2 linked regions of the Piscinibacter gummiphilus genome follow. The protein of the gene in region 1 binds, or shares a complex with, the protein of each later gene. Links are inferred from orthologs where the notes say so. Each region holds a gene or a part of one and is shown on either strand. Other genes may lie near its edges. The genes, in order: smc and A4W93_RS07850.

Region 1 (7,753 bases):
CCGCGACGGCCACGTCCCAGCCCGCGTCCCGGAGGTGGTCGCACACCCGGGCATCGTCGTGTCGGGGCACGACGCACAGGATCTTTCGCTCGCCCATACCGCTTGCTCCCCAGAGGCACTGCTGGACCCGACTCCCCGTGCGGGCCTGCGCCTTTCGCCTTCTCTCGACACGAACGGCCGCCCCGGGCCTTGCCATCCGGCCCGCCCGGGTGTGTCCCCGGGGCTGCCGCGCCGTTCGATCGTTCCGCTGGTTGTCCCCGGTGTGTTCTCGGCCCGCGACCGTTTCGTGACGGCGCGGCGGTGACGGGATTCTGCGAGCCTGCACTCGCCTCGCGTCCCCCGCGAACGGGGGTGTGGCCGGAACGCCGAATCCCCCCGAACGCGTGTTCCGCGCGTCATGCGCGGATCGCAGAATTCAAGCACACCCGCACCACGGAGGACAAACAAATGGATGCCCACTACCTGCCCGCATTCGACCAAGCCATGCAGTTCCTGTTCGAGCGTCATGGCAATTCGATCAGCGAAGACCTCGTCCAGGCCTACTGCGCCTGCGGCTACCTCCGCGATGCCGACGGCGTGCTGACCCTCACCGACCGCGGCCGCGCCGAGCTGCGCCGCCGCCGCCAGGCCACGGCTGTCAGTTGAAGCGGGACTGGTGTCGGACATTCCCGACACCACGCCGCGGGCACACCCTACGCACGCGGCTCGAAAGGCCTCCCAGACTGTGGTCCCGGACGTTCAACTCAGGGAGCAGTACATGAGTGATCGCACCAACTGGCACGAGTCGACCATTCCGATGGACGGGCAACAGATGCTCGTCCGCACCCGCCACCTGCCCGACGGGTGGGACTGGCAGGTTCGACTGGGAGACGAATGCGTGAGCAACAGCAGCGGCCTCGCCGACACCCAGGAACGCGCCATCTCGGCCGCGATCCACGAGGCGGCCGCACGGGCGATCTGACCGCGAGGCCTCGCCACCATGAGCCGCCGCCACGAACCTCCGCCACCCGGCCGTCCCGAGCCGGGTGAACTGCCCGTCGAACCCGACCAGGGTGCGATCCCGCCGCCGGGGGAGGAAGAGGACGAGCAGCAGGAGAAGACCCCGGCGCCCACCTGAGCACGCGGGTCAGGTCAACTGAACAGCCGCCGCGCCGCCGGCGACCCGGCCGCCAGGTCCCGCGTGGCCAGCGCCTCGTACAGGCGCCCCAGTTCACCCCCGATGGCCGCGAAGCCCTGCGGGCTCAGCGGGTGGCCGTTGTCGTCGACCACGGCCGCGTCCATCCCGAGCGACAGGGCCTGCGCGCTCGCCTGCCAGGCGGCGAACGGGTAGGAGGCCGCATCGGTCTGGGGCACGTCGAAGCTCAGCGTCACGTCGCGCACGGCGGCCTGGTTCGGGTCGTCGGCCAGCGCGGCCTGGGCGTCGTAGCTCAGCACCAGCACCGGAGGCGCGCCGTCCTCGGCCGCGGGCAGCACCATGCGGCCGGGCACCGCACCGGCGATGAAGCCGTGGCGGGCGGCGTGCTGCTGGATGTAGCCCACGCTCCAGGCGGCCTGGCGCGCGTTCAGGTGCACGGCGAGCTGCGCGTCGTGCTGGCTCGCGAAGCCGTCCAGCTCGCGGGCACGGCCCACGATGTCGAGCATGTCGGGAAAATCGACCAGCGCGCCCACCAGCTCGGCGAAGCCCTGCACCTTCTGCACGAACTCGGAGAACTCGATCTCGTTGAGCCCGCCGGTGCGGTTGGCCAGCTGCACGCCGGCCTGGAACTCGCGGTAGCGGCGGCCCGGCTGGGGCATCTCCCACTCGCCGTTCTCGACGTTGAGGCCCTCGATCAGGAACGGCTTCGTGCCGGCGCGGCGCGTGGGCGGCAGGTGCGACAGCGCCATGTCGCCGCTCACGGGCGCCTCCACCGTCAGCGAGGCGATGCCGTCGATCAGCGCGTCGATGCGGGCGCTGGAACGACGCGGCATCAGCAGCTGCGGTTCGGGCCGGTGGTCCTCGCTGTCGCCGAAGCCGGGTTCGGTGCGTTCGGCGGGCACGTCGCCCATCACCGGCTCGCGCGCCTCGGCCGGGGCCTGCACGGGAGCCGACGGCCGACGGGGCCCCGCCTTGCGGGCCTGCCAGGCGCCGTGCGCCACCACGCCCGCGAGCACCACACCGCCGACACACGCCAGCGCAATCGTCAAGTTGTCCATCGAACTTCGATCCTCAGGCGGCCTGGACCATGCCCACGGCCGCTTCCATGTCGACCGCGACGATGCGCGAGACACCCTGCTCCTGCATGGTGACGCCGATGAGCTGCTCGGCCATCTCCATCGCGATCTTGTTGTGGCTGATGAACAGGAACTGCGTGCCGGAGGACATGGTCTTCACGAGCTTCGCGTAGCGTTCGGTGTTCGCGTCGTCGAGCGGGGCGTCCACCTCGTCCAGCAGGCAGAACGGCGCCGGGTTCAGCTGGAAGATGGCGAACACGAGCGCGATGGCCGTGAGCGCCTTCTCGCCGCCCGACAGCAGGTGGATGGTGCTGTTCTTCTTGCCCGGGGGCTGCGCCATCACCTGCACGCCGGCGTCGAGGATCTCGTCGCCCGTCATGATGAGCTTCGCGTTGCCCCCGCCGAACAGGCTCGGGAACATGCGGCCGAACCCTTCGTTGACCTGGTTGAACGTGGCCATCAGCAGGTCGCGCGTCTCGAGGTCGATCTTGTGGATCGCGTTCTCGAGTGTGTTGATGGCCTCGGTCAGGTCGGCGTTCTGCGCATCGAGGAAGGTCTTGCGTTCGCGCGACGACGTGAGTTCGTCGAGCGCCGCGAGGTTCACCGCGCCGAGCGCGTTGATCTCGCGGCCGATGCGGTCGATCTCGCCCTGCAGGCCGTAGAGCTTCACGCCGTTCTCGGAGATGTTCTGCTCGAGCGCGGCGAGGTCCACCTCGGCCGCGGTGAGCTGCTCCATGTACTGGGCGCCGCCCAGCTGCGCGGCCTGCTCTTCCAGCTGCAGCTTCGTGATGCGGTCGCGCAGCGGCTGCAGGCTCTGCTCGTGCGACAGGCGCTGCTCGTCGAGCTTACGAAGTCGCAGCGTCAGGTCGTCGTATTCGCTGCGCTTGGCGCCGAGGGCCGACTCCCGGTCCAGGCGCACGGCGAGCGCGGCCTCCAGGCCCACCTGGGCCGAGGCGTCGGTCAGGCGGCCCAGTTCCTCGCGCAGCTGCGCCTCGGTCTGCGCATTGCCCTGCACCTGCTGGGCGGACGTCTCGAGGCTGCGCTGCAGCTCGCCGCGGCGGGCGGCCAGCGCCCGCGAGGCGAACTGCGCTTCCTGGGCCTGGCGTTCGAGGGAACGCAGCTGCTCGCGCGCATCGGCCAAGCGGCGCTCGGCGGCGATCACGCCCTCCTCCAGCTCGGCGTGGCGCTCCTGCGTGGTGGCGAGCTGCATGTCGAGTTCCTCGAACCGCGCCTCGCCCGTGGCGCGGCGCTCGTGCAGTTCCTCGAGCTGCGCGTCGATCTCGCCCAGTTCCTCGTCGAGCTGGCCCCGGCGCGCGCTGGTCTGTTCGGCCTGCTGCGACAGGCGCAGCAGTTCCACCTGCATCTGGTGGGCCTTCGTCTGCGTCTCGCCGGCCTCGCGGCGTGCGGTGACGAGGCGCTGGGACGCATCGGTGTACGCGGCCTCGGCCCGCACCAGGCTGCCTCGGCTCTCCTCGGCGATCAGGGTCTGCGCCCGGAGCTCGCGCTCCAGGTTCTCGATCTCCTGCGCGCGGGCGAGCATGCCGGCCTGCTCCGAGTCGGGCGCGTAGAACGCGACCGAGAACTGGCCCACGGCATGGCCCTCGCGGGTCATGATCATCTCGCCGTGGGTGAGCTTGTCGCGCGCGGCCATGGCCTCGTCGATGCTGCCGGCGGTGTAGACACCTTCGAGCCAGTCGTTGAGCAACGCCTTCAGGCCCGCGTCACCCAGGCGCAGCAGGTCCGACAGGCGGGGCAGCGTCTGGTGGGTGTTGGCGATGGCGCCCTGCGGCGGGCTGTAGAAGGCGAGCTTGGCCGGCGGCGCGTCGAGCGCGAAGGCGCGCACCGTCTCCAGGCGGCCCACCTCCAGCGCGCTGAGCTTCTCGCGCAGGGCCGATTCCAGCGCGGTCTCCCAGCCGGTCTCGATGTGCACCTTCTTCCACAGGCCCTGCATGTCCTCGAGGCCGTGTTTCGCGAGCCAGGGCTTGAGCTTGCCCTCGGTCTGCACCTTCTCCTGCAGTGCGCGCAGCGCGTCGAGGCGCGCGCTGAGGTCGGACTGCTTCGCGGTGTCGGCGTTGACCTGCTCCTGCTTCGTGCGGCGGTCGTCGTCGAGCGCGGGCACGTGTTCGGTGAGTTCGTGCAGGCGTTCGTCGGCGACGGCACGGGCTTCCTCGGCGACGGCGAACTGCGCCTTGAGGTCGCCCAGGCGGTCGAGGTCGGGCACGGCGAGCTGGCGGCGTTCGGTGTCGAGCTTCTCGCGGCGCTGCTGGAACTGCCGGTTCTGGTCCTCGATGTTGCGGCTGTCGGCCGCGAGCACCTGGATCTGCTGCTGCACGCCGGCCACGGCGGTGCGCTGCTCGTTGCTGCGGTTCTGCGCGGTGCGCACCGCGTCTTCCACGGCGGGCAGGTTGCCGGCCTGTTCCTCGGCCTGCGCGGCGAGCACCTCGCTCTGCTCGTCGGCACCGGCGATCTGGCCGGCGATGGTCTCGAGTTCTTCCTCGGCCTGCGCCTGGCGTTCCGCCCAGGTCTCGTTCTGCACCTTGAGTTCGACGAGGCGCTGCTCCACGCGCTGCCGTCCCTCGACGACGTAGCGGATGCGTTCTTCCAGGCGGCTGACTTCCAGCGCGGCTTCGGCGAGCGCACCCTGGGCCGCGTGCAGCTCGTCGCTCGCGGCGTAGTGGGCCTGGCGCACGGTTTCGAGTTCGGCCTCGCCGTGGCGCAGCTCGGCGGTGCGCGCTTCCAGCGCGTTGGTGGCCTCGAGCACGTCGCGGCGCACGCGCTCCTGCTCGCTCGCGGCGTCGCGGTGCTTCAGGAACCACAGCTGGTGCAGCTTCAGCGTGCCGGCTTCCTGCAGGCCGCGGTATTTCGTGGCGACCTCGGCCTGCTTCTCGAGCTTCTCGAGGTTGCTGCCCAACTCGCGGAGGATGTCCTCGACGCGGGTGAGGTTCTCGCGGGTGTCCTTCAGCCGGTTCTCGGTCTCGCGCCGGCGTTCCTTGTACTTGGACACGCCCGCGGCTTCCTCGAGGAACAGGCGCAGCTCCTCCGGCTTGCTCTCGATGATGCGGCTGATGGTGCCCTGGCCGATGATGGCGTAGGCGCGCGGCCCGAGGCCCGTGCCGAGGAACACGTCCTGCACGTCGCGGCGGCGCACGGGCTGGTTGTTGATGAAGTAGCTGCTGGTGCCGTCGCGCGTGAGCACGCGGCGCACGGCGATCTCGGTGAACTGGTTCCACTGGCCGCCGGCGCGGGCGTCCTCGTTGCTGAACACCAGTTCGACGCTGGCGCGGCTCGCGCCCTTGCGGTTGCCCGAGCCGCTGAAGATCACGTCCTGCATCGACTCGCCGCGCAGTTCGCTGGCCTTCGATTCGCCGAGCACCCAGCGCACCGCGTCCATGATGTTGGACTTGCCGCAGCCGTTCGGCCCCACCACCCCCACCAGCTGGCCCGGCAACTGGAAATGCGTGGGCTCGGCAAACGACTTGAAGCCCGAGAGCTTGATGGAGTTCAGACGCATGGGAGGTTTGGCCCTTGGACAAGGGCGGCCTGGACCGCCGAATTTCCAGCTAAGTGCTTGATTTATCTGACAAAATTATCCGACGGCGGAGCGTCCGGCGAGGGGCGATGATACCATCGGCCCTCCCGCAAAACCCCGTCCCGACCCGACCGATCCGCCATGGCCAAGATGTCCTCCAAAGTCGCCCCGCCCAAGAACAAGTCCGCCGCGGCCGTGGGCCACCGCGAGAAGCCGGCCACGCCCCCGAGCGCGCCCAGCAAGCAGCTCGACGTGTTCGCGAACCCCACCCCGAAGCGCGACTACGCGATCCAGTTCCAGGTGCCCGAGTTCACCTGCCACTGCCCGCTGACCGGCCAGCCCGACTTCGCCCACTTCACGATCGACATGATCGCGGACAAGCTGTGCGTCGAGCTCAAGAGCCTGAAGATGTACATGTGGAGCTACCGCCACGAGGGCGCCTTCCACGAGAAGGTGACGAACGACATCCTCGACGACATCGTGCGCGCCACCGACCCGCGCTTCATCCGCATCACCGCGAAGTGGTACGTGCGCGGCGGCATCTACACGAACGTCGTGGCCGAGCACCGCAAGAAGGGCTGGAAGCCGCAGCCCGTGGTGGTGATGCCCGCCCACACCGTCGCCACCGGCCTGGCCTGACCCGGGCAAAGCCCTGCGGGCGCGCCGTGTTTGCGGCGGCCGATTGCGGACGGGCCGCCGTTGCATGAGGATGGCGGCTCCTCACCCGCAGAAGGACACGCCCATGGCCCCCCCTCGCAACGTCGCCGTCATCGTCGGCAGCCTCCGCAAGGCCTCGCTGAACCGCAAGCTCGCCCTGGCCATCGCGGCCCTGGCCCCGCCCACGCTGAAGCTGTCCATCGTGGAGATCGGCGACCTGCCGCTCTTCAACGAGGAGTGGGAGGCCAATCCGCCGAAGCCCGCCGCGGACTTCAAGGCCGCCATCCAGGCCGCCGACGCGGTGCTGTTCGTCACCCCCGAGTACAACCGCTCGGTGCCGGGCGCGCTGAAGAACGCGATCGACGTGGCCTCGCGCCCCTACGGCAAGAGCGCCTGGAGCGGCAAGCCGGGCGCCGTGATCAGCGCTTCGCCCGGGGCCATCGGCGGCTACGGGGCCAACCACCACTTGCGCCAGTCCTGCGTGTTCCTGAACATCCCGCTGCTGCCCCACGAGGCGTACATCGGGCAGGCGCACACCCTGTTCGACGACGCCGGAAACCTCAAGAACGATGGCACCAAGGATTTCCTCAATCAGTTCCTCGCCCGCTTCGGCCCCTGGATCGAAAGCAACCTCCCCAAGTGAGGCCGGCGAGCCGGCGCCGCGCCGGTGGCCGGCGTACCAGAAGTACGACGTCGACGTGCGCGCGAGCGCCATCGACGGCCAGGGTGTGTTCGCCGCCGAGCCCATCCCGCGCTGGACCAAGATCGGCGAGATCCGCGGGCAGTCGATCAGCGTGATCGAGGCCCGCATCCGCGCCACCCGCCACGAGCGGGTGATGATCGTGGAGATCTCGCCCGACAAGGCCATCGACTTCCACAAGTCGACCGACCCGATGCGCTACACGAACCACTCGTGCGACGCCAACGCCCGCCTGGCCGTGCAGAACGGGCGGGTCGAGTTCTACTCCCTCCGCGCCATCTCGCCGGGCGAGGAGATCACCGTGAGCTACGGCGAGACCCACCACGAGGGCCGGCTGGCCTGCCGGTGCGGCGCCCCGGGGTGTTCCGGGAAGCTCTGACGACACGTCCTGTCACGCGGAGGTCCATCCGCGTCACGACACCGTCACCGCGCGGGCCTAGGGTCCTCGTTTTCAACGAGGAGAACGTTCCATGCGCCTTTCCTTCCTCGGCCTGGCCCTGGCCTGCGCCGTCGCCTTCACCGCCCCGGCCTCGGCCCACGACCGCAGCCGCTTCGACAGCCCGCTCGTCGTCGGCCACCGCGGTGCGAGCGGCTACCTGCCCGAGCACACGCTCGAAAGCTACGCCCTGGCCATCGAGCTGGGTGCCGACTTCATC
Region 2 (6,514 bases), 480 kb from region 1 along the record:
CGCGCAGATGTCCGCGGCCGCGGACACGCTCGGCCGGGTCGAGCTGGCACCCGGCAGCAAACTCCTGTACGACCCGCGGGCGAACCAGCCCGAGGTGTCGCGCGCCGGGCTGCCGGAGCTGAAGGTGCCGCAGATCGACGCGGACGTCTACTACAAAACCGCCGACGGCGTGGTTCACCTCGATGGCGCGAAGGCCTCGCCCGAAGCGCTGTCGAACGAAGTGCAGAAGGCGAGGGACAAGGGGGCCGACAGCCAGCTGGGCCGCCAGTCCGAATGGGAGCGGGCCAACTCCGTGCAGGATCCTCGCCGCCTCGGCATGTTCGTGCTCGACAGCGGTCCGGGCTTCAGCCACCTGATGGACGGCAAGAACGTCGCGAAGCTCGCCGAGCTGGCCAACAACGACCTCGACGCGCGCCGCTTCGTCGTGGGCGACCGTGCCTACTCGGTCAACGACTTCAAGCAGATCATCGGCGACGCGAAGGTCAAGGCCGACGCCCACGTGGCGACGTTGCGCCAGCAGCACCTCGACGCGGGCGGCGATCCGAAAGCGTTCAAGCCGGGCCCGGCCTACGCCGAGTTCTACCGCAGCACCGCCTCCAGCACCGAGCAGGTGGCGCGCAGCTACGGCGCCACCTACGGCGAAGCCCGCCCGCCGCTCAAACCCCTCGACCCGGCCTCGCTGCCGAGCCTGAAGCAGGGCGGCGCGTTCGGTGCCGTGGCGGCCGGTGGCCTGACGTTCGTGCGGGTCGCGTCCGACGGGAAGCTGACGCTGGGCGACGCGGGCGAGGTCGCGAAACACACGGCGCTTGGCGGCGCCACGGGCGTGGTGGCGGCGGCGGGCGAAAAGGCCGTGACCCCGGTGATCGACCGTGCCATCGGCGCCACGGTGCAGCGCACCGCCACGTCGGTGGCGGGCCGCGTCGCGAGCCAGTCGTCGGCCGAGGCGACGGCCGCCTTCGGCGCGGGCGCCCGCACGCTGGTGTCGCGGGCGGGTGGCGCCACCGTCGTGGGCGCGGTGATCGCCACCGGCATCTCCGCGTACGAGAACCGCGATGGCCTTGCCAAGGGCGACTCGAAGGCCATCGGCAACGTGACGGCGGACGCCACCGTCGCCGTGGGATCGATCGCCGCCGCCACGGCCGCGGGTGCCGCCATCGGCAGTGTCGTGCCGGTCGCCGGCACGGCCGTCGGCGCGGTGGTGGGCCTCGCGGTGGGTGTGGGCGTGGCCTACGGCGCGCAGATCTCGGGCGCGCGGGACGCCGTCGCCAACACGGTGTCCGGCTGGGTCGACGGGGTCAAGGGCTGGTTCTGACGCGGCGGGTGTGCGCCTGCGCGATGATCGGGGCATGAGCCTCTTCTCCTTCAGCCGCAAGGCGCCTGCCCGCATCGAACCCGACGGCCTCTCGGGTCCCGATGCCCGCGAGGCCTGGCATCTGCACGGCCTGGGCCCGGGCCCGGCGGACCGCCACGCTCGTTTCGCCCGGCTCGCCGAGGTGCTGGCGCGGCTGACCGTCGACGACTTCGTGGTGCTCGGGCTGCTGAAACGCCCCAGGGACCGGTTCCACACCGGCAGCTACGGCGCCGAGGATGACGGCTCCGGTGCGGGCACGCTGTGTTTCACCGTCAGCCCCGAGGGGCGGCGCCAGGCCCTGGAATGGAGGCCCGACGGCGGGGACGGCAGCGACCTGTGGGTGGACGGCCGGCCGGTCGACGGCCCTCGCGATGCCACGGGGCTGCTGCCCCTGGATGGTCCGGGCGCCTGGTGCGGCGAGCGCATCCACCTCACCCCCTTCGTGCCGGACGAGCATCCGCTGCAGGACTGGACCGAGCCCTTCTCGCGCGGCGTGCAGCGCGGCGCGCTGCTGGTGGATGCCGTCACCGGCCGCCAGTGGACCGAACTGCCCGGCGCGGACGAGCTGTGGTCCTTCCCGATCGGCCGCGAGGTCGGCAGTGAACTGCTGTTGTTCGCCGACCCCGAGGCCCGCGACGCGGGCCGCGTCAGCCGTCGAGTGCCGCTCTGACTTGCCTCAGAACTCGAGGTTGTCGATCAGCCGGGTGGTGCCCAGGCGTGCTGCGCCCAGCACCACCAGCGGCCCGGCGAGGTCGCCGGCGTCCGGCGGCAGCAGGTCGTCGCGGCGGCGCACCGTGAGGTAGTCGGGCGCCCAGCCCTGGGCCATGAGCGTTGCGGCGCCTTCGGCTTCCGCCACGTGCAGCGACGACGGGTCGAGGCGCACGCGATTCGCGATCTGGCGCAGGGCCTGCGACAGGGCCACGGCCTGCTGGCGCTGCTCGGGGCTCAGGTAGCCGTTGCGGGACGACAGCGCGAGGCCGTCGTCGGCGCGCGACGTGTCGATGCCTTCCACCGTGATGGGCAGCGCGAACTGCCGCGCCATCTGCCGGATCACGGCGAGCTGCTGGTAGTCCTTCTTGCCGAACACGGCCACGCGCGGCTGCACGCACTGGAACAGCTTCATCACGACCGTGCACACGCCGGTGAAGAACCCGGGGCGGAAGTGGCCCTCGAGGATGTCGGCGATCGCGGGGTCGGGGTGGACCTTGAAGGTCTGCGGCTGCGGGTACAGCTCGGATTCCTGCGGCGCGAACACGAAGCTCGCGCCGGCGCCGCGCAGCAGGTCGGCGTCGCGCTCCAGCGTGCGCGGGTAGGTGTCGAAGTCCTCGTGGGGCGCGAACTGCAGGCGGTTCACGAAGATGCTGACGACGACCGGCAGGCCGTGCGTGCGGGCCTGGCGCACGAGGGCGAGGTGGCCTTCGTGCAGGTTGCCCATCGTCGGCACGAACGCGCAGGCGCCGGGGCCCGGCAGGGCCGCGCGCAGCGCGTCGATGGTGTGGAGGATCTGCATGCGCGGGGAGGTCAGTACGCGTGGAGCGTGTTGTCGGGGAAGCGGCGGGCCTTCACGTCGGCCACGTAGGTGGACACGGCCTCGGAGATGGACGACGACCCTTCCATGAAGTTGCGCACGAAGCGCGGCAGCTTGCCCTGGGTCACGCCCAGCATGTCGTGCAGCACGAGCACCTGGCCCGAGCACTCGACGCCACCGCCGATGCCGATGGTGGCCATGGACACGTTTTTCGTGACTTCGCGCGCGGCGGCCGCGGTGACGAGCTCGAGCACGCACATGGCCGCGCCCGCGTCCGACAGTTCCTTCGCGTGGCGCACGAGCGTGGCCACGGCGTCGTCGCCCTTGCCCTGGATGCGGTAGCCGCCCAGCGCGTGCACGGTCTGCGGCGTGAGGCCCAGGTGGGCGCACACGGGCACGCCGCGGTCGACGAGGAAGCGCACGGTGTCGGCCGTCCAGCCGCCGCCTTCGAGCTTGACCATGTGCGCACCGGCCTGCATCAGCGCGGTGGCGCTGCGCATGGCCTGGCTGGGCGACTCCTGGTACGAGCCGAACGGCAGGTCGCCGATGACCCACGCCGTGCGGTTGGCGCCGGCGACGATGCGCGTGTGGTACGCCATCTCGTCCAGCGTGACGGGCAGCGTGGTGGTCTGGCCCTGCACCACCATGCCCAGCGAATCACCGATCAGGATGCAGTCGACGCCCGCGTGGTCGAGCACGCGCGCGAAGCTCGCGTCGTAGCAGGTGAGCATCGCGATGGGTTCGCCGGCCGCCTGCATCTCGCGCAGGCGGTGCAGTGTGACGGGCTTGCGCGACGGGGCCGTGGTGGTGCCGCTCATGACGTGGTCATCCCGAGTTTGTCGAGCAGGTTGCGGTCGGCGGTGAAGGCCGGGTTGCCGGTGGTCAGCAGCTTGTCGCCGTAGAAGATGGAGTTGGCGCCGGCCATGAAACACATGGCCTGGATGGCTTCGCCCAGTTCCTGGCGGCCGGCCGACAGGCGCACGCGCGACTTCGGCATCGTGATGCGGGCCACGGCGATGGTGCGCACGAATTCCAGCGGGTCGAGCTTGACCGTGCCGTGCAGCGGCGTGCCTTCGACCTGCACGAGGTTGTTGATGGGCACCGACTCGGGGTACGGGTCGAGGTTGGCCAGCGCGGCGATCAGGCCGGCGCGCTGCGTGCGCGTCTCGCCGAGGCCCACGATGCCGCCGCTGCAGACCTTCACGCCGGCGGTGCGCACCTTGTTGAGCGTGTCGAGGCGGTCCTCGAACTGGCGCGTGCCGATGATGTCGGTGTACTTGTCCGGCGCGGTGTCGATGTTGTGGTTGTAGTAGTCGAGGCCGGCGTCGCGCAGCTGCTCGGCATGGCCCTCGTCGAGCATGCCCAGCGTGGCGCAGGTCTCGAGGCCGAGGTTCTTCACGGCGGAGATCAGTTCGGCGACCTTCTCGACGTCGCGGTCCTTCGGGCTGCGCCAGGCGGCCCCCATGCAGAAGCGCGTGGCGCCGGCGGCCTGGGCGGCGCGGGCCGCGTCGAGCACGGCCTCGGCGCCCATCAGCTTGCTGGCCTCGACGCCGGTGTCGTAGCGGGCGGCCTGCGGGCAGTACGAGCAGTCTTCCGGGCAGCCGCCGGTCTTGATCGACAGCAGCGTGGACAGCTGCACGTTGGTGGGGTCGAAGTTCTCGCGGTGCACCGTCTGGGCGCGGAACATCAGTTCGGGGAACGGCAGGTCGAACAGGGCCTCGATGGCTTCGACCGACCAGCGTTCGGCGGCTTGCGTTGCTGCGGGTTGCGCGGCGGCGCGGGGGTGGATGCGAACGGCGGTTTCTTGCATGTCTCGAACCTCTGGACGGTGTGACCGCGCAGTCTAACGAAGCCCTGGCGGTGCGGGGATGATCGTCTTAGGCGGGCTGGTAGGCCAGCCGCACGTAGATGGGAGCGAATGCCTCGGCCTGTGTCACTTCGAGCAGGTGCTCGCGTGAAAGTTCGAGCATCGCGATGAAGGTGACCACGAGCACCTGCGGGCCGCGGGTGACGTCGAACAGGTCCTCGAAGGTGGCGAAGCGGCGGCCCTGAAGGCGCTTGAGCACGATGGTCATGTGCTCGCGCACGCTCAGCTCCTCGCGGCTGATGGTGTGGTGCTGGTTGAGCTTCGCGCGCTTGAGGATGTCGAGCCAGGCGGCGCGCAGCTCGTCGGCGTCGACGTCGGGGAAGCGGGTGACGAGCGACTGCTCGACGTGGATCTGCGCCCGCAGGAAGTCGCGCCCGACCACGGGCAGCGCGTCGATGCGCGCGGCCGCGAGCTTCATCTGCTCGTACTCGAGCAGGCGGCGCACGAGTTCGGCCCGGGGGTCTTCGGCTTCCTCGCCCTCGGCCGCCTTCTTCGGCGGCAGCAGCATGCGCGACTTGATCTCGATCAGCATCGCCGCCATCAGCAGGTACTCGCTCGCCAGTTCCAGGTTGGTCTTGCGGATCTGGTCGACGTACGCGAGGTACTGCGCCGTGACGTTGGCGAGGGGGATGTCGAGGATGTTGAAGTTCTGCTTGCGGATCAGGTACAGCAGCAGGTCGAGCGGGCCCTCGAACGCCTCCAGGAACACCTCCAGCGCATCCGGCGGGATGTACAGGTCGGTCGGCATCGCGAACAGCGGCTCGCCGTACAGGCGGGCCACGGCGACGTGGTCGACCACGCTGGGCGAGATCGTGTCGTCGGGCGACCGGGAGAGGTCGGTGTCCATCGTCACGGGACGGAAGAGCGGTGCAGGACGCTCAGCGCTTGGTCTGGTAGACGTACGGCTGCTGCGGGACGCGCGCGTCGCGGTACTCGGCCTGGGCGTCGGCGTCGATCGGGCGGTCCCACAGGAGGGCGCGGCCCTGGCGCTGCTCGGCCTCGAGCGTGGGCTTCTTGGCCTTCAGGGTTTCGATGAACGACGTGACGTCGGACTTGTAGGGCTTCCAGAACAACGGCATGGTGAGGGCGCCCGGAGGGCACAGAGGCAACGGCGGCGATTTTAACCCCCGGAGGCGATCTCAGGCTTCGATGCGCCGCGCGTTCTCGGCGAGCTTCAGGAACTGGCTGGGTTCTCCGGTGATCCAGCGGGCCAGCTCGTCGAGCAGCCCCGTGCCGACGGCGTGGGCCGGGAACTCGGCGGTCACGGTTTCCAGGGCGTCGAGGTTCGCGATGCGGAACGTGACGCGGGCCTGATCGTGGTCGGGGTGCAGTTTCACCGAGAGCACCACGTCGGCCACGAACCGGAACTGCACGTGGATCAGGCGACCGTTGTCGGGGTCGCGGCGGGTGTCGATGTCGGCGGTGATGCCGGCCTGGCGCAGCCGGGCTTCCAGGCGCTCGACCTCGGGCGGGAAGTCCTTGGTCATCGTGACCGTCTGGCCCGACGTCTGCACGCCGTGGAGCACGACGTGGTCGAAGACCTCCTGGTCGCGGTGGCGCTTGCGCCGGGAGTCGACCTTGAAGTCGCCCCGGGTGAGGCCGTCGAGCGGGGTGCGGTTGTCGAGCGAGAAGCGCACCCGGGGCCGCAACTGCAGCACGTTGAGCTGCGGGGCCAGTTCCATGAAGTAGGCGAGTGTGGTCTTGCAGGCCGCGTCGGTGAGTGCGGCGTTGCGTGCGAGCGAGGCGGCGTCGACGGTCTGCTGTGTCT

Evidence for each region.
Region 2: the proteins of smc (region 1) and A4W93_RS07850 are in contact, whole or in part, in a crystal structure (PDB 3ZGX), measured with the Bacillus subtilis proteins. The link is inferred for Piscinibacter gummiphilus from one-to-one orthologs.

The regions. Positions count from the first base shown.
Region 1 is NZ_CP015118.1:2,220,785-2,228,537, reverse strand. The notes cover bases 2,007-6,084. They hold smc (chromosome segregation protein SMC), read right to left. Parts: upstream 5,723-6,084; coding sequence 2,207-5,722; downstream 2,007-2,206. Other genes in these bases: queF (preQ(1) synthase), read left to right, coding at 5,891-6,084; A4W93_RS10150 (cell division protein FtsZ), read right to left, coding at 2,007-2,193. Also shown: A4W93_RS10165 (sigma-54 dependent transcriptional regulator), read right to left, coding at 1-97; A4W93_RS10160 (hypothetical protein), read left to right, coding at 448-645; A4W93_RS10155 (hypothetical protein), read left to right, coding at 758-961; A4W93_RS29610 (hypothetical protein), read left to right, coding at 980-1,117; more of A4W93_RS10150, read right to left, coding at 1,132-2,006; more of queF, read left to right, coding at 6,085-6,379; A4W93_RS10135 (NADPH-dependent FMN reductase), read left to right, coding at 6,483-7,040; A4W93_RS10130 (SET domain-containing protein), read left to right, coding at 7,096-7,476; A4W93_RS10125 (glycerophosphodiester phosphodiesterase), read left to right, coding at 7,568-7,753. UniProt on the Bacillus subtilis protein: Required for chromosome condensation and partitioning.
Region 2 is NZ_CP015118.1:1,735,547-1,742,060, forward strand. What follows is about bases 3,676-6,514. They hold A4W93_RS07850 (segregation and condensation protein A), read right to left. Parts: upstream 5,594-6,514; coding sequence 4,757-5,593; downstream 3,676-4,756. Other genes in these bases: panB (3-methyl-2-oxobutanoate hydroxymethyltransferase), read right to left, coding at 3,676-3,697; bioB (biotin synthase BioB), read right to left, coding at 3,694-4,689; A4W93_RS07855 (DUF3460 family protein), read right to left, coding at 5,625-5,825; A4W93_RS07860 (hypothetical protein), read right to left, coding at 5,886-6,514. In the rest of the region: A4W93_RS07825 (hypothetical protein), read left to right, coding at 1-1,312; A4W93_RS07830 (hypothetical protein), read left to right, coding at 1,347-2,021; panC (pantoate--beta-alanine ligase), read right to left, coding at 2,028-2,861; more of panB, read right to left, coding at 2,873-3,675. UniProt on the Bacillus subtilis protein: Participates in chromosomal partition during cell division. May act via the formation of a condensin-like complex containing Smc and ScpB that pull DNA away from mid-cell into both cell halves.